One region of the Pseudoalteromonas sp. 0802 genome, then DNA from elsewhere that is predicted to be linked to it. Evidence: predicted binding sites of a transcription regulator. Region 1 holds the regulator's gene; each other region holds the start of a gene.

Region 1 (8,061 bases):
TACAGGCCCACCGGTTGATGTGCCAATAGCAACTAACTGATATTGCTTGCCCGAAGCGCGAATATTACTCGTACTCGAAGACGATGCGGCAGGCGAACTAGCAGGAGCTGGACGGCTAAAGCTGCGATCAGGTTGAACAATACCGCTACTCGTATTTGCAGTGCTACTGCTCCTTGATGCAGGAGCCGGAGTTGGTCGCGAAATAGGTGCTGGGCGCGAAAAACGAGAAAGGCGACGGCGACCAATTTCTTTTACTTTATTTTGCAAAAGTGCGATTGCATCTTCATTGTTGCGTGCAATGTCTTCAAATTTTTTCGGTAAAAAATCTAACGCCCCAGCATCCAGTGCATCTAGGGTTGCGGTTGCACCATCACGAGTGAGTGATGAGAACATTAAAATAGGAGTTGGTGTTGCTGCCATTATTTCTTTCACGGCACTAATGCCATCAAGAACCGGCATTTCAACATCCATAGTAATCACATCAGGTTTTAGTTCACGGGCTTTATCTACCGCTTCACGGCCGTTTACGGCAAAACCTATCACTTGAATATTGCTGTCTTGCTCTAAAATTTCGCTTACACGACGGCGAAAAAAGCTTGAATCATCAACAACTAATACTTTGACTGCCATTGGCACTCTCTTGTTTTATATCATTCAAAGTGCAGCTAAATACTGCACTTTATTATTTATTATTAGCCAACGTAGTGTTTAAGCATGCTAGGTACGTCGAGGATCAGTGCAATCCCACCATCAGAAGTAATTGTCGCACCTGCCATACCTGGTGTGCCTTGTAATAAGGCATCTAAAGGTTTAATAACAACTTCCTCTTGACCTATTAACGAGTCAACTACAAAGCCCACTTGCTTAGTACCTATTTGTACAATAACCACGTGACCTTCTGCTTTACGCTCTTGGCGGTTGGCACCTTTTACTAACCAATGTTGTAAATAGAAAAGCGGGATCGCTTTTTCACGTACAATAATTGTCAGTTGGCCATCAACTACGTTAGTTTTAGTTAAATCAAGGTGGAAAATTTCGCTAACACCAGCAAGTGGTAATGCGAAGGTTTGCTCACCCACAACAACCATTAAGGTCGGTAAGATAGCAAGTGTTAATGGCACCTTGATTTCAAGTGCAGTACCTACCCCCAGCTCAGACTGAATATTAACCGAGCCATTTAACTGAGTGATTTTAGTTTTAACAACATCCATGCCGACACCACGGCCTGAGATGTCAGAGATTTCTTCTTTGGTTGAGAAACCTGGTGCAAAGATTAAGTTGTACGCTTCGGTATCCGACAAGCGACTTGCTTGGTCGTGATCAATCACACCTTTGCTAATTGCGATTTTTTTCAGTTTCTCAGCATCCATACCTGCACCATCATCACGAATGGTTAGTAGGATGTGATCACCTTCTTGTGATGCCGAAAGCGTTACGGTACCTGTACGTGGTTTACCTGCGGCTTCACGCACGTCTGGCATTTCAATACCATGGTCAACAGAGTTACGCACTAAGTGCACCAATGGATCAGCAAGTGCTTCAACAAGGTTTTTATCTAAATCGGTTTCTTCACCAACTAGCTGCAGGTTAATATCTTTTTTCAAGCTACGGGCTAAGTCACGAACAACCCGTGGGAAACGGCCAAATACTTTCTTAATTGGCTGCATCCGGGTTTTCATCACCGCGCCTTGCAAGTCTGCGGTTACCACATCTAGGTTAGAGATGGCTTTACCCATTGACTCGCTATTGCTGTTATTAGCAAGGCTCACTAAGCGGTTTCGGACCAATACCAGCTCACCCACCATGTTCATGATTTCATCGAGACGTTTAGTATCAACACGTACCGTTGTTTCTGCCTGTGGTGGTGGCGCTTTTTTCGGTGCAGCAGAAGCAGCAGGCGATTTTTCTGGTGCTTTTGCAGGTGCTGGAGCCGGTTTAGGCGCTGCGGCAGCAGGTTTAGGCGCAGGTGCCGGTTTTGATACTGCAGGCTGTGCTGGTTTTGCAGGTTCTGCTTTTGGTGGTTCAGGCGCTTTTTCTGGCGCAGTCGTTTCTAAAGACTGAGGAGCAGTACCTTTACCATGTAATTCATCAAGCAGTGCTTCAAACTCGTCATCGCTAATTTCATCGTCTGAGTCATTGCTTGAAGGTTCTGCTGCAGACGCCTGAGGAGCAGCCTGTGCAGGCTTTGTAGCTTCAGGCTGAGCAGGAGTATCTTGTTTTACTTCACCAAAGTTACCAACGCCATGCAGTTCGTCTAATAAGCTGTCAAATTCATCATCGGTAATATCGTCACTGTCATTGCTTACAGTATCTGCAGCAGGTGCTGCTGGGCCTTGGCCTTTACCATGAAGTTCATCTAGTAGGCTTTCAAATTCGTCTTCGGTGATTTCGTCAATATTTTGTGACTCAGCGCTGCTATCTGCAAGACCGCCGCCATCAAATAACATATCGAACGCAAATGGGTCATCTTCATCGATGTTGTCTGTTGTTGTTTCTGCTGTGACTTCAGGCGTATCAACAACTGGCTCTTCAACTGCGGGTTCTTCAGGTGCAACTGCAACATCGTCTGCTACAGATAAATCTTCACCTGCAAGCTCTTCTGCAGTCGGTGGCTGACTTAATTTATGAAGGACTTCTAATAGGGCTGGGTCTGCAGGCTCTGGCTGTTCGCGATTTTGAATCGTAGCGAACATTTCGTTGATAGTGTCGAGAGCCTGTAAAATTACGTCCATTAGTTCTGGTGTTACACTGCGCAGACCTTGGCGTAATAAATCGAAAACATTCTCTGCACCATGACACGCATCTACAAGTTCAGTCATACTTAAGAAGCCTGCACCACCTTTAACAGTATGGAAGCCTCTAAAAATGGCGTTTAATAGATCTTTGTCTTCTGGGTTGTTTTCAAGCTCGACTAATTGCTCTGACAAAAGCTCTAAGATTTCTCCTGCTTCAACAAGGAAATCCTGTAATATATCTTCATCGACTTCAAAGCTCATGCAGCTACTCTCCTCTTAGAAGCCCAGACTTGATAATAGATCATCGACTTCATCTTGTCCTGAGACAACATCATCGCGAGACTCTTTATCAATAATTGGCCCTTCAGGACCTGCTAGTGTGTCACTTGTTGCAGGTGCTTTTTCTATGGCCTGTTTTTCTTGTTGTTGATGACCATCTTCTTGACTGCCAAACACAGTTAAGAGATTAATTAAACTGTCTTCTACCTCTCGCACCAACTCAATAACACGGCGAATAACTTGTCCGGTTAAATCCTGATAATCCTGCGCCATCAGCACATTAGTCATCAAACCTTGGAGCTCATCGGTTTTGGTATGCGAGTTATTCATGAACTTATCTAAGCTATGACATAACGATTTAAATTCACCGAGTTCAATTTCTCGGTTCATTAAACGATCCCACGTAGGTTTGATTGCGGCAATTTCATCAGCAAGTTGTTGCGCTATTGGTAAACTTGCTTCAACCGCATCCATGGTTTTATTGGCGGCGCTTTCTGTCATTTTCATAACATAATTTAAGCGCTGCTTAGCGTCTGGGATCGCTTCGGTAGTTAAATCAGTGAGACGAGTATCTAGGTCAAAGTTTTTTAATGCTTCATGAAGCTGACGCGTCAATTTGCCGACTTCAGCAAACAACTCTGATTGTTCTTTTGATGCAGCGTCAAGAATGAGCTTATCCGCTTTTTCTTGTTCACCATTTTCAAGATACTCAACAAGTTGACGAGCTTGCTCTAAACTTATTTGAGGCGCAGCAAGTGCTGACATAAGCCTCTCCCCTTAGATTAACCTAGACGTTCAAACACTTTTTCCAATTTGGTCTTAAGTGTCGCAGCAGTGAATGGTTTAACGATATAGCCATTTACACCTGCTTGAGCAGCAGCAACAATTTGTTCTTTTTTCGCTTCAGCTGTCACCATTAAAACAGGAATATGCTTAAGGCTATCATCAGCACGAATTGCACGTAACAAATCAATACCTTGCATACCAGGCATGTTCCAATCTGTTACAACAAAATCAAATTCTTGATTTTGTAGCATTGGCAATGCTGTTGAACCGTCGTCAGCTTCCTGCACATTGGTAAAACCTAAATCCCTTAATAGATTTTTAATGATACGTCTCATTGTAGAAAAATCATCAACAACAAGAATTTTCATGTTTTTATCCAAAACATCCTCCGGTGAGGTTTGAACCTTTATTTACTTACTACTAATTAATCCAGTCATTGATTTTTGCTTTGAGCTTAATCATCGCCTGACCATGTATTTGACTCACACGCGACTCGCTAACATCGAGTATGTGTCCTATTTCTTTTAAGTTCATTTCGTCGTTGTAGTACAAAGACAAAACGAGAGCATCTCTTTCTGGTAACGATTGGATAGCCGTTAATAGAGACTGGTTAAACCGCTCATTTTTAACGTTATTAAACGGTTTGTCTAGTCCTAAATCCTGACCTACTGGTGTGATAACGTCTTCATCTACACCTAAATCTTCAATACCTAATACTTTACTCGAATTTACATCATGTAGAATATGATGGTACTCATCTAGCGTAATATCAAGTTTTTCAGCGACTTCAGTATCTTTGGGCTCACGATTTAAAGAGCTTTCTAATTCGGAAATGGTTTCAGCCACAAGGCGGGCATTTCGGTGAACAGAGCGTGGCGCCCAGTCACCTCTACGAATTTCGTCTAACATCGCACCACGAATACGAATTCCAGCGAAGGTTTCGAAACTAGCACCTTTGCTAGCATCAAAGTTTTTTGACGCTTCAATTAGGCCTATCATGCCTGATTGAATTAAATCATCGAGTTGCACACTGGCAGGTAAACGAGCAATTAGATGGCATGCCACTTTTTTGACTAAAGAGGCATGTTTTTCGACAATCGCATTTAAATTCTGTGCTGATTGATATCCCATCGCTTTATTCACCGATGTTGTCATAGTTAGCCGTTTACTAGTTTTTCAATAAAAAATTCTAAATGGCCAGACGGTTGATTAGGGATCGGCCACTTAACTGCTTTTGTTGCTAATGTTTTAAACGCCACCGCTGCCGGAGAGTTCGGGAATAATTCAACAATCACCTTTTGACGTCGCGTAGATTTACGCATGTTCTCGTCATAAGGAATGGTTGCTACCAACTCCATTGAAACATCTAAAAAACGATCCGTTACTTTTGAAAGTTTAGCAAATAATTCTTGCCCTTCACGCAAACTGCGCACCATATTGGCAACAATTTTAAATTTATATACGCCATGCTCACGGCTAAGCACTTTAATAAGTGCGTAAGCATCAGTAATTGAGGTAGGTTCATCGCATACAACCACAACAACGTCTTGGGCTGCACGAGAAAAGCTTAATACCATGTCAGAAATACCTGCGGCGGTATCAACAATTAATATATCAAACTCGGTGTTTAACTCGCTAAAAGCGCGAATAAGGCCTGCATGCTCAGATGGCGTTAATTCAACCATACTTTGTGAACCAGACGTCGCTGGTACAATTTTGATGCCCGCAGGGCCTTCAACAAGAATTTCGTCAAGCTCACACTCGCCTGACAAAACATGAGATAAATTACGTTCAACACGAAGGCCAAGCATTACGTCACAGTTTGCCAAACCTAAATCGGCATCTAATACTAATACACGATTTCCTTGCTGACCTAATGCGATTGCGGTATTGAGTGAAACGTTGGTTTTACCCACTCCACCTTTACCGCCAGTAACAGCGATAACTTTAACGCCACTATTATTATTTTGATTCATTTTGCGCAGGCCGCTTGCTTGATCTAATACTGTGTTAATCATACATCCCTACTGTGTTCGACGCTACTGCTTGACGTCTTGAATGTTGTGCTTTTGCTCGTTTTAAATACAATTGTTCAGCTTTTTTCACTAGTTTTTCAGCATTCGCTACGCGAATATCCTCAGGAACGCGCTGACCGTTAGTAAGATACCCTATTGGCAGGCGATTTTGAATCGCTATGCTAATAATCTCACCTAAACTTAAAGATTCATCCAATTTAGTGAAGATACAGCCACTTAGGTGAACCTTTTTAAAGTGTCTTACGGTTTCTTGCAACACATTTATCTGTGCTGTAGCACTTAATACTAAATAACTACGAATATCAACACGCTGATTACGCATTAGGGTATTTAACTGCTCAGTTAAACGTAAATCACGTTGGCTCATACCCGCTGTGTCTATTAATACTAGACGCTTATTACGTAAATGGTATAACACTTCAGCTAATTCATTCGCATCTTTTACCTGCTTAACACCACAGCCAATAATTCGACCATAAGTAGCCAATTGTTCGTAGGCACCAATTCTGTAGGTATCAGTGGTGATCAACGCCACTTTATCAGCACCATATTTTTGTGCACCCAGTGCAGCTAATTTTGCAACTGTGGTTGTTTTACCAACGCCTGTTGGACCCACTAATGCGAATACACCACCTTGACGCAGGATTTCGTTATTCGTTGTATGCATTTGGTTTTCAACCATTTGCAGAAGTGCTTGCCACGCTTGTTGACGTGATACATCGTCAGGAATGAAACACGCCATTTGCTCAGCAACATCACGTTCAATGCCCATACCTGCTAAGCGGTCAATCATACATGCACGAGTCGGATCGCGGCGCGCCATATCTTGTTGCATTAGGCCAGATACTTGGTGTTCAAGTAATTGACGAATCGCATTCATTTCTTCGCGCATGGTCGTCATTTCTGATTGATTCGCAGGTGCTGAGTTTTTGTGCTCGGCTGGTGAATCTAAATCATCAAAACCAGAATCTAAGTCGTCATCAAAACCTAAGCTATGTGCTTGAGTTTGTACACGAGGTGCTGCTTGCTGTTGATAACGAGGAGCTTGCTTATATTCAGGCTGTTGCTGCTCAAAGCTTGGCTCTTTTGGTTGATAGTGTTCACTCGTATCAATACCAGATTGACTAAACATTGACGCAAGCTCTGGCGAACGAGGGCGTGGGGCTTGACGCTCAAGTAACGCTTGTAGGCTATCAGCAACTTTCGCTTGCGGCTCAGGTTTAGCACGCATTGGCTCAGGTTTAACAAAGTTATGCTCTGGAGCAGGTGCTGATTGTGCCACGGCTGGTTTAGCTTCGGCTTTCGGGGCTGCCTTGTCGTAATCAACAGCTGCAACGATTTCAACGCCGTTAGCAAGCTTTTTGTTCGACATAATAACCGCATCAACACCTAGTTCATCTTTCACTTCTTTCAGTGCTGTGCGCATATCTTTAGCAAAAAAACGTTTAATTTTCATGGTTCAACCCCTTTACTATCCTATTGTTGGCCTACTGAGCTGACAATCTTAATCTGTCTTTCGTCTGGTACCTCTTGGTAAGACATCACCCTTAAACCTGGGATGGTGTACTTAACGAAGCGAGATAACACAGTTCTTAACATTCCTGACGTTAACAGTATCGAAGGTTCACCGGCCATTTCTTGGTTTTGATGCGCTTCATTCAATGATTGTTGAAGTCGCTCTGCAAGGCTTGGCTCTATTCCGGCACCTTCGTCACCTGCATTCTGAAGTGACTGATGCAACATCTGTTCCAACTCAGGCGCCAAGGTTATGACAGGGATCTCAGAAGACATACCAACAGCGTCTTGAACGATTAGTCTGCGCAGTGAAATTCGCACTGCAGCCGTTAGTACATCTGGGTCTTGGCTACGTGGGCCATACTCAACAAGGGTTTGAACAATCGAGCGCATATCGCGAATTGCCACCCCTTCATTGAGTAAGTTTTGTAGCACTTTTACGATAGTAGTAAGTGGTAATACGTCAGGAACCAGTCCTTCAACAAGACGTGGATGACTCTTCGCTAACATATCTAGTAAGTTTTGAACTTCTTCATGACCAAGTAGTAAAGCAGCACTGTTAGTAAGTAACTGGCTGATATGAGTTGCAACCACAGTTGCAGAATCAACCACGGTATAGCCAAGTGATTGTGCTTCATCTTTTTGATCAGGTTTGATCCAAACCGCATCTAATCCAAATGCAGGGTCTTTTGTGGCAACTCCTTTGATTG
Region 2 (8,061 bases), on a different contig from region 1:
ATGAAAGGTGTATACCGCATGCCAGTCGAGCAGTTTGGTACTGATATCGAGAGCTTAAAAGTAGAACAAGTGATCTCATCGTTTGACCGTCAACTTGATGGTAAAGCCAGTCAGTGTTGTGCTGGTCTGGGTCATGACGCTGTAGCAGATACCGGTAACTCTATTTGGTACCCAAGCCTACAAGGTGTGGTAGAAATACCAAAGAGCGTAGAGCTTTTTGGTGTTCAAGCTCTTAAGCCTCGTATTGAAAGCTTGATCACGCCGCTTCGTCATTTAAGTACCGCAACTTTAGGTAATAAACCAGAGCTACAAATTGATGAACGCGATGTAACGTTAAAATACACTGCGATTGATTATTATGCCCCTTCAAGTATCGAGTTCCGTTACCGTTTAAGTGGCTTAGACAGTGACTGGCGTTATGCCAATACTCGTCGTGAGGCAATCTATACCAACTTACCGCCGGGTTCGTTTTTATTCCAACTTGAAGCAAAACGCCGTGGTGAAGATTGGCAAAAAGCACGTCGTACTGAGTACAGCTTTGTAGTGCCGCGCCGTTTTGATGAGACTATTTATTTTAGACTCTTGATCACCAGTAGCTTTATTTTACTGTTCTATCTTGTATTTTGGGTATTTAGAGCGCAAGAGAAACGTAAGCAATTAGCCCTTGAAAGCTTAGTAACAGAACGTACCGTAGAGCTTCGAGAAGCTAACGATAAGCTTAACCAAGTGAATTCACAGCTTAAGCTAGTAAGTCACTCAGATGAGCTTACAGGCCTACGTAGCCGACGCTTCTTGTTTGATCAGCTCCCTAAAGATATCGAACACTTCCAGCGTAACTCGCAGTCATTGCAAGCGCAGGGTAAGTCACTCGTGCTATTGATAATTAACTTTGATAACTTTAGTCGCATTAATGATGCATATGGCCCGCTTGCTGGCGATAGCTGCTTACAACAAATGGCGACTTTACTGAATAGCCGTACTCAAGGTTCTGACTATGTTGCACGCTGGAGTGGCGATGAGTTTTTACTCTTACTACGTGATTTCAAACGCACAGCAATAGACAATTATGTGGCCGATTTATGTGAAGCAATTGCAGCAAACCCATTTAGATTACCGAATGGAGAATCGACCACTATTACTGCGTCGGTTGGCTGGTCTTTCTATCCTTTACCTTTATTAGGTGGCCAAGTTATTGGTTGGGAAACCTCAGTTAACCTTGCAGATATTGCATTGCATCAAGTTAAAAAGCGCGGTGGTGATGGTGTAGCAAACATTACCTTTGACGAGCAATTAGATGCCTTTGAGTTCGAACAAAGCCACAATGTTGATCAGCAGCTCAGTGCACTACAAGCTAATGGTTTAGCCGATATTAAAATTTGGATGCGATAGGAGCGCCATACCGTGTTTCTGATAGGGCGCATCCTTAGCTATATTTTTATGGCTTTTAACTGTATTTATCGGTAGCTGTATAAGTATTCTGCAACCATTTCTGCGTTGGCAGGAACTGCAGTCTCAAAGCCATAGTAGCTGCCATATTTTGGACGAAGTGCATCCGTTGCTCGTTTTGCTATTTCACCGTACCAAGTTGGTAACATAATGGTGTGTGCATTTATCTTTGCGACATCAACCCCGTACCCAAAAGGTACTTCACCTATAGCTTTAGCTACCTCTTTTTTCAAATCAGCAATAAATTTTAGATGAAAAGCAAAGTCATCATGTGAGCCTATATTGCCATGTCCACCATTGAAAAAATCCCATTTTAATGCGTCTGCTGTTTTTAAGTTTTGCTCTAGATATGTGAAGCGCTCTGAGCCTGCAAAATTCCAAAAAGGAGGTTGATCTGCATTCAGTAAATCAGGGGCATGGAGTACACGTTCATTCACTAAAAGCCAAGCTGAGTGATCATCAGTATGTGCGGCATGTTCGAAGCCATGAAGTTGAACTTCTAAGTCTTCGAACTTAAAAGTATCGTTTGGCCAGTTAAGTACTTTTGTTGGTTTCTTTATGTTACTTTCCAGTAATTCCATTTTCTTATTTGTTGCTTTTGATGCAATAATTTTAGGTTGTTCTTTTTGAGAATTTTTAAGTAACTTTAATAAATCATCTGCTCCTGAAATATGATCAGCATGGTCATGAGAATAGACAATTGCTGTTATAGGTTTATCGGTAATTGATCGAATAGATTTTAAAATTGGCTCTGCTCTTTGCTCTAATGGATCGAACAAAAGCACACCTTTATCACCGATATAAAAAATCGTGCCGTAGAACCCTGATTGATACCAATAAGTATTCTCTGTGATGCGCTGAAGGATATAAGGTGTTGTCATATTTAAGTTAAATAAATTTGTGACCTTTTCACCTGGAGCAAGAACTTTACTACTAGATTGTGGTACATAGTGAGCACCAACGGTTGAAGGAGCTTCAGCAACAGAACTCACTGCTGCTAAACTTGTAGATAATAAACTGAATAGAAATACTGATTTAGTAAAGCTATTTTTTATAGACATAATAGTCTCCGTTTGTTTTTATTGTCCTAATTTTGTGCGATTGTATAGAGCGTTAATCTGTTGATAAACTGCATATTAGTTAATTAACTGTTGCGCAACTTGAGATAATGGATCGAATAACAGCTGCAAAAGTGTTTATTGAAATAACTGAGCAGGGTAGCTTTACAAAGGCTGCAGCTAAACTAAATATGTCAACAGCAATGGTAAGTCGCTACTTATCTGAATTAGAGCAATGGTTCGGTACACGATTAATGCATCGAACTACCCGCGTGATAAGTTTGACGGAAGCTGGAACTGCAACTTTACCAGCGTGTCGTAAGATGCTTATGGCTGTTGCTGAAGCAAAGAACTTAGTCATTGAACAAACGAAAAAAGCCAAAGGTGTTCTTAGGGTTGCGACTTCTGGCTCATTTGCGGACGCATACCTTGTTTCTGCCTTAGTTGAGTTTCAAAAGCTACATCCGGAAATAGAAATTAGTTTATCTGTTGGCCATACATTATCTAATCTAGTAGAGGATAGGATTGATTTAGCTGTAAGAGTTACTAATACACTCGATCCAACTATGATTGCTGTTCCTTTAACGTTATGTAATTCGGTCATGTGTGCTGCGCCTGAATACCTTGAAAAATATGGAGCGCCTACTTCTTTAGAGGAATTAAGTGAACATAGATGTGTTGCTCATTTTTCTGGTTCGCGCAAAAACTATCGCTTCATTAAAGGTGAAGATATTATAGAAGTGCCAGTAAAAAGGTACTTTGAAAGTAACGAAACTAATGTAATAACACGGGCTGTTTTGAGTGGGGCTGGAGTAGGAATGTTGCCTACATTTTATGTAGGAAAGCATCTTAAATCAGGCAAGCTCGTTAGGATATTACCCCAATTCCAGCCAGAACCCCTCGGTATTTATGCAATTTACCTGAGCCGTCATCACCAACCCTTGTCTTTAAGGTTACTTGTTGAATTTCTTAAATTGCAGTTTAAAGATGCAGCAGCACCTTGGGATCACGAGTTAGGAGTTATTCCCAGTGGGGTAGAGAACAAAAAGGAGCCTTAAGGCTCCTTTATAGTGAATGCTGTTTGGCTTAAGCCATGAACTCTTTGATGCTAGTTAAAATACCATTTGCATCTAGGCCCATTTCGGCGTGCATTTCATCTTGCGTACCATGCTTAATAAACTCATCTGGAATACCTAAGTTTAAGATAGTCACATCGGCTTTGATTGCAGCTAAGTATTCATTCACAGCAGAACCGGCACCGCCAGCAATGGCATTGTCTTCTAGGGTAACAATGACATCATGGCTGCTGAGTAATTTACTGATAGCGTCAGTATCAAGAGGCTTGATAAAGCGCATATCAATGACTGTTGCGTTAAGCTCATCAGCGGCTACTTTGGCGTTCTCTAACAGCGTACCAAACGACAAGATGGCCACTTTATTACCTTGTTTGATACTACGCGCTTTACCGATTTCAATCGCGCTCATTGTTGATTCAACCTCACACGTGCCGGCACTACCACGTGGGTAACGAACAGCAACTGGTTGATTGCATTGGTAGCCAGTGTAAAGCATTTGGCGGCACTCGTTAGTGTCGCTAGGCGCCATGATAATCATATTAGGAATACAGCGCATAAAGCTTAAGTCATAGGCACCTTGGTGAGTTTCACCATCAGCACCAACAATACCGGCACGGTCAATAGCAAATAAAACGGGTAAGTTTTGTAATGCTACATCGTGGATAAGTTGGTCGTACGCACGTTGTAAAAAGCTTGAATAAATAGCAACAACAGGCTTCAAGCCTTCACAAGCAAGGCCAGCTGCAAGCGTTACAGCATGTTGCTCGGCAATTGCTACATCAAAGTATTGCGCTGGGTACTCTTTAGAAAAACGTACCATGCCTGAGCCTTCACGCATGGCAGGGGTAATTGCCATTAGCTTGTCGTCTTGAGCTGCCATATCGCATAACCAGTCACCAAACACATTTGAGAATGTGGCAGCGCCAGGTTTAGATTTTGGTAATTTTGACATGCTCGGATCAAATTTTGGTACGCCGTGGTAACCAATTGGATCCGCTTCGGCAGGCTTATAACCTTTACCTTTTTGCGTTTTAATATGTAGTAATTGCGGGCCTTTAAGGTTACGCATATTACGTAAGGTATCTACCATCATATTAACATCATGACCATCAATTGGGCCGATGTAATTAAGGCCTAACTCTTCAAAGAAAGTGCCCGGAATGACCATACCTTTTAAATGTTCTTCCATTCGGCTGGCAAGTTCTTTCACTGGCGGTAAACCAGAAAGAAGCTTTTTACTGCCTTCACGAATATTGGTGTAGAAGCTACCAGATAAAATACGGGCAAAGTGATTGTTTAGTGCACCTACGTTTTCTGAAATCGACATTTCATTATCGTTTAAGATAATTAACACGTTAGGGTTAACATCACCCATGTGGTTCATCGCTTCAAATGCCATACCAGCAGTGATCGCACCATCGCCAATAACAGCAACTGTTTTACGATCTTTACCTTCTTTTTCAGCAGCAATGGCCATACCCAAGGCTGCTGAAATAGAGGTGCTCGAATGGCCAACACTAAATGTATCGTAAGGGCTTTCTTCACGGAATGGGAAAGGGTGCAAACCGTCTTTTTGACGAATAGTATGCATTTGGTCACGACGACCCGTTAAGATTTTGTGCGGGTATGCTTGATGACCCACATCCCATACTAAACGATCTTCAGGAGTGTTATAAACATAATGCAGCGCAACGGTTAGTTCAACAGTGCCTAAACCTGATGCTAGATGACCACTACTTTGCGAAACTGAATTAAGTAGGTATTCGCGTAACTCTTTACTAAACGCAGGTAACTTGTCTTGCGCTAAATCACGCAGCTGTGCTGGTTCGTCAACCAAACTTAATAATGGATACTTGCTACTATCAAGTGTCATGATTTTTTATACATCCTTCGCTAACCAGAGTGCATTATAGCCCATTGCCGCTCTGATTTTTTAGTTATTTTGTCTTTCTTTTTTAGGCATTAATAATTACGTTCAACGATATAGCTAGCAAGGCTCGCCAGTTCGCTGGTGTCGTAATCAATTGCCTCAAGAGCTTGATGAGCTTGAGCTAGTAAATCTTGTGCTTTTTGCTTTGCACCAGCCATACCTAATAAAGCAGGGTAAGTTGCTTTATTAGCCGCAATATCTGAGCCTTGTGGCTTACCTAATGTTTCAGTATCAGCTTCTACATCAAGGATATCGTCTTGTACCTGAAAAGCTAGCCCTATTGCTTGGCCAAATAGGTTTAATTGCGCGAGAGTATGTTCATCACAGCTTTTTGCACTCAATGCACCGAGTGTAATAGCACAATTAAGCAAGGCGCCCGTTTTTAGCTGATGAATGCGCTCTAACTGCGCAACGGTAATTTCTTTATCGGTCGCTTCAATATCCAGTGCTTGCCCACCTACCATACCTTCAATACCTGAGGCTTTGCTTAATGAGGCAATCATTTTAACTTGCTGGCTCGCAGGAACGGCAAATTGATGGTTGGCAATTAAATCAAATGCCAGCGTTTGTAATGCATCGCCCGCGAGTATGGCTTGCGCTTCGCCATAAACAATATGACAGGTAGGGCGGCCACGTCTTAAGTCATCATCATCCATGGCAGGTAAGTCATCATGGACTAAAGAGTAGCTATGAATACACTCAATAGCGGCAGCAAGAATATCAAGATCGGCCTTGTCTGCGCCCATCATTCGACCCGTTGCGTATACAAGGTATGGACGTAAGCGCTTACCACCATTTAAAACACCGTAATGGGTTGCTTCTTTGATGGTTTTTTCGGTATTAAGTGGTAGTTCGAAATAGCGATTTAAATGTGCTTCAACGTCTTCACGAGCGCGTTGTAGTTGTTCTTTTAATTGCACTTAATTAGTCCAAGTTTGAATCAAAATTGCTAAGAGGAGCTTGGCTATCGTTACCCATTAAAATGGCAACCTTTTGTTCGGCTTGCTGTAACTTACCAGACGAAGCATTCGCCAGTGCAATGCCGCGTTCAAATTGTTTTAGCGATTGTTCTAGTGACAATTCACCTTGCTCCATTTGTGCAACAATTTGAGATAATTCATCCAGCGCTTCTTCAAAGCTTAAGTTTTCTGGTTTCTTTGTTGCCATTGTGGCCTCGATAGCTGTTAGAAAGTGAGGCCAATTTTAGGGGGAATGCTAAACTAGGTCAAAGAATGATGTGTTTTTTTACGCATAATCCATTTTCAATATGCTATTTTTACGGTTTTAGATACAGCTTAAACTTGTAGCTTAAAAATCTTACATTAAAATAAAATTAATTCATTTAATGATTTAAGTATTTCAACTGCTTGCCGATAAGCAGTTAATAATAAAAATTTGATACCTGAGGGTGTCGTGTAATTGTTCCTCTGGAGGGGTATGTGGATTTAGCAACCATAATAGGTATTCTTGGTGCCATAGGCTTAATTGCTATGTCGATGGTGTTAAGTAGTGACGGCCAAGTTGCAATGTTTTACAACACGCCTTCGGTGGTCATTGTATTTGGTGGTTCGATTTTTATCGTATTATCGAATTTCACTATGGGGCAATTTTTGGGCATAGGTAAAGTCGCTGCAAAAGCCTTTATGTTCAAAATCGAATCTCCAGAAGAGTTAATTGAAAAAGCAGTAGAATTAGCTGACTCAGCACGTAAAGGTGGTTTCTTAGCATTAGAAGAAGCCGAAATCCCCAACGGTTTTATGCGTAAAGGGGTCGATATGTTAGTGGATGGTCATGATGCTGATGTTGTTCGTGCCACCCTACAAAAAGATATTTCTCTTACTGCTAACCGTCATGAAATAGGGGCTGGGTTATTTAAATCACTTGCCGATATTGCCCCTGCGATGGGTATGATCGGTACGCTAATCGGTTTGGTTGCTATGTTATCAAACATGGATGATCCAAAAGCAATCGGCCCTGCAATGGCGGTTGCACTTTTAACTACTCTCTATGGTGCGTTCTTAGCAAACGTTGTTGCTATTCCAATTCAGGTAAAACTAGAGCTACGTAAAGACGAGGAAGCGCTTAATCAACGTTTAATTCTCGACGCGGTACTAGGTATTCAAGATGGTCAAAACCCGAAAGTAATTGAAGGTATCTTGAAAAACTACTTAGCTGAATCAAAACGTAAAGTTGATACCGAGGAGTAGGGTATGTCAGATCAAGAGTGCAAATGTCCACCTCCAGGTTTACCCGCCTGGATGGGAACCTTCGCAGATTTAATGTCATTATTAATGTGTTTCTTTGTACTCTTGCTTGCCTTCTCAGAAATGGACGTACTGAAGTTTAAGCAAATTGCCGGCTCTATGAAGTTTGCTTTCGGTGTACAAAATAAAATTGAAGTAAAAGATATTCCAAAAGGAACCTCGGTCATTGCCATGGAGTTCACTCCGGGTAAACCTGAACCCACTCCTATTGAGACAATTCAACAACAAACCGTAGAAATGACGCAACAAATGCTTGAGTTTCAGGCTGGCGACGAAAGCTCTGCCGG
Region 3 (8,061 bases), on a different contig from region 1:
GTAGTTTATCGTCAGTGGTAAATGTCTCTTCAATATACTCAAGCTCTGAATTAGATAAATTCAGCTGTGACTTAATATTATTCTTAGCCATATTTGCCGCAGGACTTCGGTTGACTTTACTGGCGTCTGAAATAAGGCTAACGCCTTCACCTAGCAACCTTTCTCTTGGCTCTTTGATCAAAGGATGATCAATCGTGAAAAGTGCTAAAATAATAAGCACTAAAATAAGAAATTTTTTCATAGCACAATAATCTTTGATCTAAATAAATACGGTATAGGTGCAAGTTTAATAAAATGGTCGTTTTAAAAGCAAGCAGATAAGTTTAAATAATTAAAACGTCGTATTTTCGATCAATCCCTGAAATTTTCTATAGATTGAGTATAATGCTCTATAGATTTAAAGTTTCAGAAATCTTTGAACGTAATGAGATGTATTCTGATTTGCTTATTGGCACAGAGAATCTCTTACTGCAAACATATGTTTGAGTATTATTTCCTAGTGGCGTTGAGGAATTTTAATGGATAAACAGATTAAGGTTAAAAATATCCCAACGGAAGTAAAAATCCAGAAACCGGAAAACGCTTCCCTCGATGATAGATTTAATCCACGTAACCGTATTTATGTCCGAGCTGTAACGGGTTTACACCAACTGTTGAGACAACGGATTGGTTTTGTCGGCATGCTTGCATTTATGCTACTACCTTGGATTAACTTCAAAGGCCAACAAGCTGTGTTGTTTGATTTGGTGGGGCAAAAGTTTAACATTTTTGGTTTAACGCTCTGGCCACAAGATCTGACTATCTTAGCCTTCATATTAATGTTGGCAGCGTTTGCGTTGTTCTTAGTAACGACCTTTTATGGTCGGGTCTGGTGTGGTTATACATGCCCGCAAACCGTTTGGACCTTCATTTTTATTTGGTTTGAAGAAAAATTCGAAGGTAGTGCAAATCAGCGTAAGAAGCTAGATCAACGCCCAATGGACTTTGATAAGTTTTGGCGCAAAAGTGCTAAACACGGCAGCTGGTGGTTATTCTCGCTTTATACCGCATTTACTTTTGTTGGTTACTTTACGCCAATCCGTCAGCTACTGCCTGATCTGTTTACCCTTGATGCAACCGCGTATTCGTATATTTGTCTAGCCGTATTTGCTGTGTGTACCTATGGTAATGCCGGTTGGATGCGCGAGATTATGTGCTTACACATTTGCCCTTATTCTCGCTTTCAGTCAGCTATGTTCGATAAAGATACTTTTACCGTGAGCTATGACGAAGCACGTGGTGAAAGCCGTGGTCCTCGTTCACGTAAGCAAGATCCAAAAGAGCTCGGCTTAGGTGATTGTATCGACTGTAACTTATGTGTGCAGGTCTGCCCAACGGGGATCGATATTCGTAACGGCTTACAATACGAGTGCATTAACTGTGGTGCATGTATCGATGCGTGTGATGGGGTGATGGATAAAATGAATTACCCACGTGGGCTCATTTCCTACACCACAGAGCGTAACTTAGAAACGCCAGACAACAAAACACATGCACTGCGCCCTAAGTTAATTGGCTATTTAGTTATCTTAGTCGTGCTATCAGGGGCGCTAGTAGCGAATATTGCGATGCGCAAACCGATGGAACTCGATATTATTCGTGACCGTAATCAGCTATATCGTGTTGACTTTAATGGTTTAGTCGAAAACACCTATACACTAAAAGTAATTAACAAAGCACAGCATGAGCAAACCTTTAACATTCGTGTTGAAGGACTCGATAACTTTGAGTACATCGGCAAACAAACATTCACAGTACCTTCTGGTGAATCTTATAATGTGCCACTGTCATTAGTTGTTGATCCTTATGATTTGAAAAAGCCCATGACGAAGTTTGAGTTCGTACTTTCTGTCGATGGTGAGCCAGATGTGCAGATTTCGCAGCCGAGTAACTTCTTTAAGGCGCGATAATTAAGTACACTGAGCGAATGAATAAAAAGCGGGATTTTCCCGCTTTTTTTATATGATGAGACATTATGAGTAAATTTAGTTTTGTTGACCTCACACCCGATTCAATTTTAGATGCAGTTGAAAGTATCAGTGTTTATGCTGAATCGGGACTGCTGGCCTTAAATAGCTACGAGAACCGTGTATATCAATTTAAAGCAGAAGATGGTAATCGTTATGTTGTTAAGTTTTACCGACCAGAGCGCTGGAGTAAGGCGCAAATCTTAGAAGAGCATGCGTTTGCATTTGAACTTGCTGAAGCTGAAGTGCCGGTTGTTGCGCCTGTAATTATCGAAGGGCAAAGCTTGTTTGAGCATAATGGTTATTTGTTTGCGTTATTCCCAAGTGTGGGAGGGCGCATTTTTGAAGTCGATAATTTAGATCAACTCGATGTACTTGGCCGCTTAATTGGGCGAATGCACCAAGTAGCTAAGGCAAAGCCATTTGAACATAGGCCTGTAATCAGCTGCGAAGAATACCTTCAGACAGCTAAAGTTCAGTTACAAGCAAGTAACTTGGTGCCAATGGCATTAGAGAACGCCTTTTATACTATTTTAGATTTGGTGATTAAAGAAACCACAGAGCAGTATAAAAATGTTGAAACCATCCGTCTGCACGGCGATTGCCATGCCGGTAATATATTGTGGTCTGGTGATGCGTTAATGTTTGTTGATTTAGATGACAGCCGACAAGGGCCTGCAATTCAAGATCTTTGGATGATGCTCAGTGGCGATCGTAACAACCAACTGTTACAGTTAGACACCTTAGTGGCTGCTTATGAAGAATTTTGCGACTTTGATCACAGCCAATTAAAGTTGATTGAACCACTCAGAGCGATGCGAATGGTGCATTACATGGGGTGGTTGGCAAAAAGATGGGATGATCCTGCGTTCCCACGGAACTTTTCATGGTTTGCTGAAGACAAATACTGGGAGCAGCAAATACTAGCGCTAAAAGAACAGCTTGCAGCGCTACAGGAAGCACCATTAAAATTATTACCATAAATTTTTAAAGTAAAGAAAGACGAGAAAACAATGTTTAAAAAATTAAAGTTAAGTCTACTCATTTTATGTTTACCATTTGCTGCCTTTGCAGCTGATTTTGAAGCAGGCAATCAATACGAAGTATTAAAAGTTAAGAAAAGTGCAACACCTCAAGTAACCGAGTTTTTTTCGTTTTATTGTCCACACTGCTTTCAGTTTGAACCGGTCGCAAAAGCATTAACGGCAAGTCTTCCTGAAGGGGCTGAATTTATAAAAAGCCATGTTAACTTTTTAGGTGGTGTATCTAAGCAAACACAAAGTAACTTAAGCTATGCCTACTTAATTGCTAAGCAACATGGCAAAGGTGAGCAAGTTGCTGATCAAATCTTTAATAGCATCCACAGACAGCGCGCTTTACTAAAAGATATAAAAGACGTGAAAGCATTACTTGCGACCAATGGTATTAGCAACGATGTGTTTGATGCTGAAATTGCAAGTATGCCAGTGATTAGTGCTGAAAAAGCGATGCAAGATAAGCAGCAAAAATATTCAGATATGGGCGCCCTAACTGGTGTACCAACTTTTATCGTCAATGATAAATATAAAATTAATTTAAACACCATCAAGAGCCAGCAGATGCTTGATGAGTTAGTCGAATTTTTATTAAAACAATAATTTTGGAGTAAGAAGTAATGATCAAGTTAGTAAAAGCTGTATTAATGGCTGCCACGCTAGGTTTAGCGGCAAATGCCTCAGCAGCGCAATATGAAGAAGGTAAGCATTATGAAACGATTGATGCGCGCGCTTCTAAAAAGCCAGAAGTAAAAGAGTTCTTCTCATTCTATTGCCCGCACTGTAATACATTTGAGCCTATCGTTGCTGATCTTAAAACGATGCTTAAAGAGGGTGTTAAGTTTAAAAAGAGCCACGTAAATTTTGTTGGCCCTCGCGACCCTGAAATCCAAACTGTTTTAGCACAGGGTTATGCAACTGCAACGGTATTACCAAATAGCGATAAGTTAGTTGCAGCTGTGTTTGATCATATTCACACTAAGCGTGCACGTATTAATGAACTGGCAGACATGAAAGACATCTTCGTAGCACAAGGTGTATCGGCTGAAGATTTTGATAAGTACTACAATAGCTTCTCTGTACGTACTATGGCGTCTAAGATGAAACGCGACCAAGAATATTACCAACAAAAAGGTGCTTTAAAAGGCGTTCCAACTTTTATTGTTAATGGTAAATACCGTGTAATCCTAGGTGCGGATTCAGGTATTAGCGATGCGAAGAGCATGGCAGACTTAATTAACTACCTAGCTGATAAATAAGCTTAGTTAGTTGAATTTAATACAAAGCTCCGTTTGCGGAGCTTTTTTATTGGTAAAGCAAATGCAAAAACTATTAGTTTCAAGCTGTTTGTTAGGAAATCCTGTTCGTTATGACGGGCAATCGCAAAATTTACTCCATCCTGGTTTAGAAGCCCTTAAACAGCAAGGAAGGCTCGTTGCATTCTGCCCTGAAGTAGCTGGGGGCTTACCTACACCAAGGCCGCCTGCCGAAATCAAAGCGGGTAGAGTACTTACCAAAGATGCGCAAGATGTCACAGTGCAGTTTGCTTATGGCGCAGAACAAGCACTTAAGCTTTGCAAAAAGCAGGGCATTCGCTATGCGCTGTTAAAAGAATCAAGCCCATCATGTGGTCGCAATACTATTTACGATGGTAGTCATTCAGGAAAGAAAATTTCAGGGATGGGATTAACTGCAAAGCTGTTAACCGACAATAATATAGCTGTATACAGTGAGCAGCAGTTGCCAGCGCTATTTGCTGCGCTGGCAGATTGATTTTATTTACGTTGTAAAAACACACCTGATTCGATGTGGTGGGTGTAAGGGAATTGATCAAAAATCGCAAAACGTTTTACTTCATGGGTTTTGCATAAGTGATCAAGGTCACGTTCTAAGGTATCTGGGTTACACGAGATATAAATAATATTGTCGTAGTTCGCAACTAGGTCACAAGTTAGTGTGTCCATGCCAGCACGTGGAGGATCCACTAAGATTGTTTGGCAGTTATAGCTTTTCAGGTCTATGCCATCTAAACGAGAGAAAGTACGTTCGCCTTTCATTGCTTGGGTGAACTCTTCACTCGACATACGAATGATATCTAAGTTCTCAACCTTGTTCTGTGCGATATTGTATTGCGCTGAGTAAACCGATGATTTTGAAATCTCAGTGGCTAATACGCGGTCGAATGAGCCTGCAAGAGCAATCGAAAAGTTACCATTCCCACAATATAACTCCAGTAAGTCATTACTGAGAGGTTGGCAAAGGGCTTGTGCCCACTCTAGCATCTTGATGTTTACTTTAGCATTCGGTTGCGTAAAGCTATTTTCGACTTGTTGATAAATAAGCTCTTTACCGTTTACGTTTAAACGCTCGATAACATAGTCATTACCAATCACTTCTTTTTGCTTACGGGCACGGCCAATAAAATCAATCTTAAACTGTGTGCTCAGTTTTGCTTTAAGCTCTTTAATTGCTTGTAGCCACTGCTCATCTAGTTGTTTGTGATACAACAAGCTAACAAGGATCTCGCCACTTAAGCTTGAAAGGTAATCGATTTGAAACAGCTTACGGCGCAGAACTTCATTGTCTTTTAAGTTTTCGATCATCGCTTGCATCACTTCACCCACTAAAGGTGCTGCAGGGTCAAACTCATCTACGCGGATCTTTTCTTTGGTTTGTTGATCAAACATGATGTGAAACAGGTCTTCACCTTCATGCCAAACACGAAACTCTGCACGTTGGCGGTAATGAATAGGATCAGAGCCGAACACTTCTAATTTTTCGACCCCAAAACGTCGAAACTGTGAGGTGATGCGCTGCTCTTTCTCACTCAATTGTGCATCGTATTGAGTTGTATCAATTTTTATAACCGCCATGGCTGATTACCTTTTATCTCTTAGCTTTATAACGGCGCTATTGTAGGGAGCGCTGAGGATTTGTCTAGTTTTGTTATTTATTTTAGTGTCGTTTTTTTATACAAAAAACTTAAGTTTTGTGGTTTTTGGCCGATAATGAGTTAACCATAACATGGAGTCGGATCATGAAAATTGGCAACCTAGGCTATATGCCTAATACAAATGTGAATAAATACAATGGTAAACAGGCACTGCAGCAGCCTACCATTCAAAATCGTCAAGATAGTTATCAGCAACGCGGCAGAGAGCTCGCGGCAAAAGTTCTTGATGATAAACTTGCTGAGGCACTAGGTTTACCTAAAGCCGAAGAGAAAAAAGATAAACCCTTGTTCGACTTTGAAGAGATCGTGAAAAACGTACTCGACTTTGTTGGCGGTGCACTTCGTAAAGCAAAAGCTGATGGTGCTGATGATGAAAAACTCAAAGGCATGCTAGGTGATGCACGTAAAGGTGTGCAAATGGGCATCGACGATGCGTACGATGAGCTTAAAGAGTCAGGTATTCTTAACGATGACATCGAAGAGGGTATCGAAAAGTCTAAAGAAGGTATCTTTAAAGGTATTGATGAATTAGAAGAAGACTTGTTCAATCCTAAACCTAATGCGGTTTCAGTAAGCCAAGCTCAATACATCAGCTTAAGTAATAACGCAGAGTACACTTTCACCACCGCTGAAGGTGACGAAGTAAGTATTAGCTTTGCTGATGCATACGAAAGCAAGTCTGCAAGCAGCTATAGCAAAAATGGTGACAACGAAGCCTTTGTCAGTGAGTCTTCGCAATCACGTGATTTATCATTCTCGATGTCGGTCAATGGTGATTTAAATGAGCAAGAGCAGCAAGCTATCAATGAATTGATGAAAGACTTACAAAGCGTTAGCGAAACATTCTTCTCTGGTTCATTAGAAGATGCCTTTGAACAAGCTAAAGAGCTTAACTTAGGTAACGAGCAACTCGTTGGCTTTACGATGGATCTGAAACAAACCAAAACAGTAGCAGCTATCAAAGGGTATGAAGAATATAAACCTGCTCCCGAAAAAGAAGTTGCTGAGAAAATAGCGCCATTTAATGACGACTTGAAACAGGCGTTTAATAAAGCGGGTGACATAGGTTTGCAAAATGAACTGGCTGGCATCTTACAGTGGTTAAACCAAGATAAAGAAGAAGTCAGTAAGCTGGTGGATTACACCAAAGCAATGTTTGAGCAAATGAATAAGCTTCGCTCGGCAACAGAAGAAGAGGCTTAGTCCTTTCTTTCTTTTTATAAAGCTGCATGGCAAACTGCTGACCTTTGATGATCCGAGGTAAGCAGTTTGTCAGTTCATATAATGGTGTTTGATTCTGGTATAGGTGGAACAACCGTACTTGAACAGATCCAAGCATTGATCCCAAATGCTGATTATAGTTATTTTATGGACAATGCTTTATTGCCTTATGGCGCGCAAAGTCAGCAAACGATCATAGCTCGCCTTTTTGCGCTACTACAGTTTATCGAAACAGCAAACTTACACGTTGATATCCTAGTTATTGCGTGTAATACCGCCTCTACCTCTGCCTTAGAAACTATTCGCCAGCACACAAATATAGAAGTTGTCGGGGTAGTACCTGCGATAAAACCCGCTTGCGCTATAAGTAACAGCAAACATATTGGTTTACTGGCAACACCATCAACCATCAAGAGTCGCTATACTGCAAACTTAATTAGTACTCATAGCCAAGAGACACAAGTCAGCTTATATGGCTCAACTGAGCTGGTAGAAATTGCTGAAACACTATTTCATACACAGAGACTCAATAAAGCAAAGCTTGAGAAAGTATTGAGTGATTTAGCGATAGCAGAAGATATAGATGTATTGGTACTTGGCTGTACACACTTTCCATTACTAGCCAGCGCGATTAGTGACTACTATAAACAACAGATCTTCCTTATTGACTCAGGCAAAGCGATTGCTAAGCGCGTTGAAAGTTTAATTGCTCTACGAGGCTTTACTCTTACTACAGATAAAAAAAAGCCGCTGCACTATTATGCAACGGCTCCTATTGGTCATTCGCAATTAAGCGTTGAGCTTATTACGCTGACTGATCAGATCCCTCACGAAAGCTGTTAGCTTC

Evidence for each region. Region 1 encodes FliA, which starts transcription of late flagellar genes. Its sites were predicted from a motif close to CTAAAGNTNNNNNNNNNNNNGCCGATA; they were not measured.
Region 2: the regulator FliA is predicted to act here: its motif matches at 6,860-6,886, upstream of pomA (flagellar motor protein PomA).
Region 3: the regulator FliA is predicted to act here: its motif matches at 6,022-6,048, upstream of HUS61_RS20080 (DUF5610 domain-containing protein).

What each region holds. Positions count from the first base shown of each region.
Region 1 is NZ_JABVXE010000003.1:210,634-218,694, reverse strand. It holds gene HUS61_RS08690 (chemotaxis response regulator protein-glutamate methylesterase) at 1-630, opposite strand, end outside; gene HUS61_RS08685 (chemotaxis protein CheA) at 693-2,996, opposite strand; gene HUS61_RS08680 (protein phosphatase CheZ) at 3,012-3,779, opposite strand; gene cheY (chemotaxis response regulator CheY) at 3,797-4,180, opposite strand; gene HUS61_RS08670 (RNA polymerase sigma factor FliA) at 4,221-4,931, opposite strand; gene HUS61_RS08665 (MinD/ParA family protein) at 4,958-5,818, opposite strand; gene flhF (flagellar biosynthesis protein FlhF) at 5,811-7,292, opposite strand; gene flhA (flagellar biosynthesis protein FlhA) at 7,313-8,061, opposite strand, start outside.
Region 2 is NZ_JABVXE010000016.1:62,650-70,710, forward strand. It holds gene HUS61_RS17340 (ligand-binding sensor domain-containing diguanylate cyclase) at 1-1,389, shown strand, start outside; gene HUS61_RS17345 (MBL fold metallo-hydrolase) at 1,455-2,507, opposite strand; gene HUS61_RS17350 (LysR family transcriptional regulator) at 2,615-3,562, shown strand; gene dxs (1-deoxy-D-xylulose-5-phosphate synthase) at 3,591-5,453, opposite strand; gene ispA ((2E,6E)-farnesyl diphosphate synthase) at 5,543-6,430, opposite strand; gene xseB (exodeoxyribonuclease VII small subunit) at 6,435-6,677, opposite strand; gene pomA (flagellar motor protein PomA) at 6,950-7,717, shown strand; gene HUS61_RS17375 (flagellar motor protein MotB) at 7,721-8,061, shown strand, end outside.
Region 3 is NZ_JABVXE010000029.1:16,563-24,623, forward strand. It holds gene HUS61_RS20045 (hypothetical protein) at 1-241, opposite strand, end outside; gene ccoG (cytochrome c oxidase accessory protein CcoG) at 519-1,949, shown strand; gene HUS61_RS20055 (serine/threonine protein kinase) at 2,015-2,989, shown strand; gene HUS61_RS20060 (thiol:disulfide interchange protein DsbA/DsbL) at 3,020-3,643, shown strand; gene HUS61_RS20065 (thiol:disulfide interchange protein DsbA/DsbL) at 3,661-4,299, shown strand; gene HUS61_RS20070 (DUF523 domain-containing protein) at 4,361-4,813, shown strand; gene trmA (tRNA (uridine(54)-C5)-methyltransferase TrmA) at 4,816-5,913, opposite strand; gene HUS61_RS20080 (DUF5610 domain-containing protein) at 6,078-7,196, shown strand; gene murI (glutamate racemase) at 7,263-8,057, shown strand; gene HUS61_RS20090 (RNA-binding protein) at 8,020-8,061, opposite strand, start outside.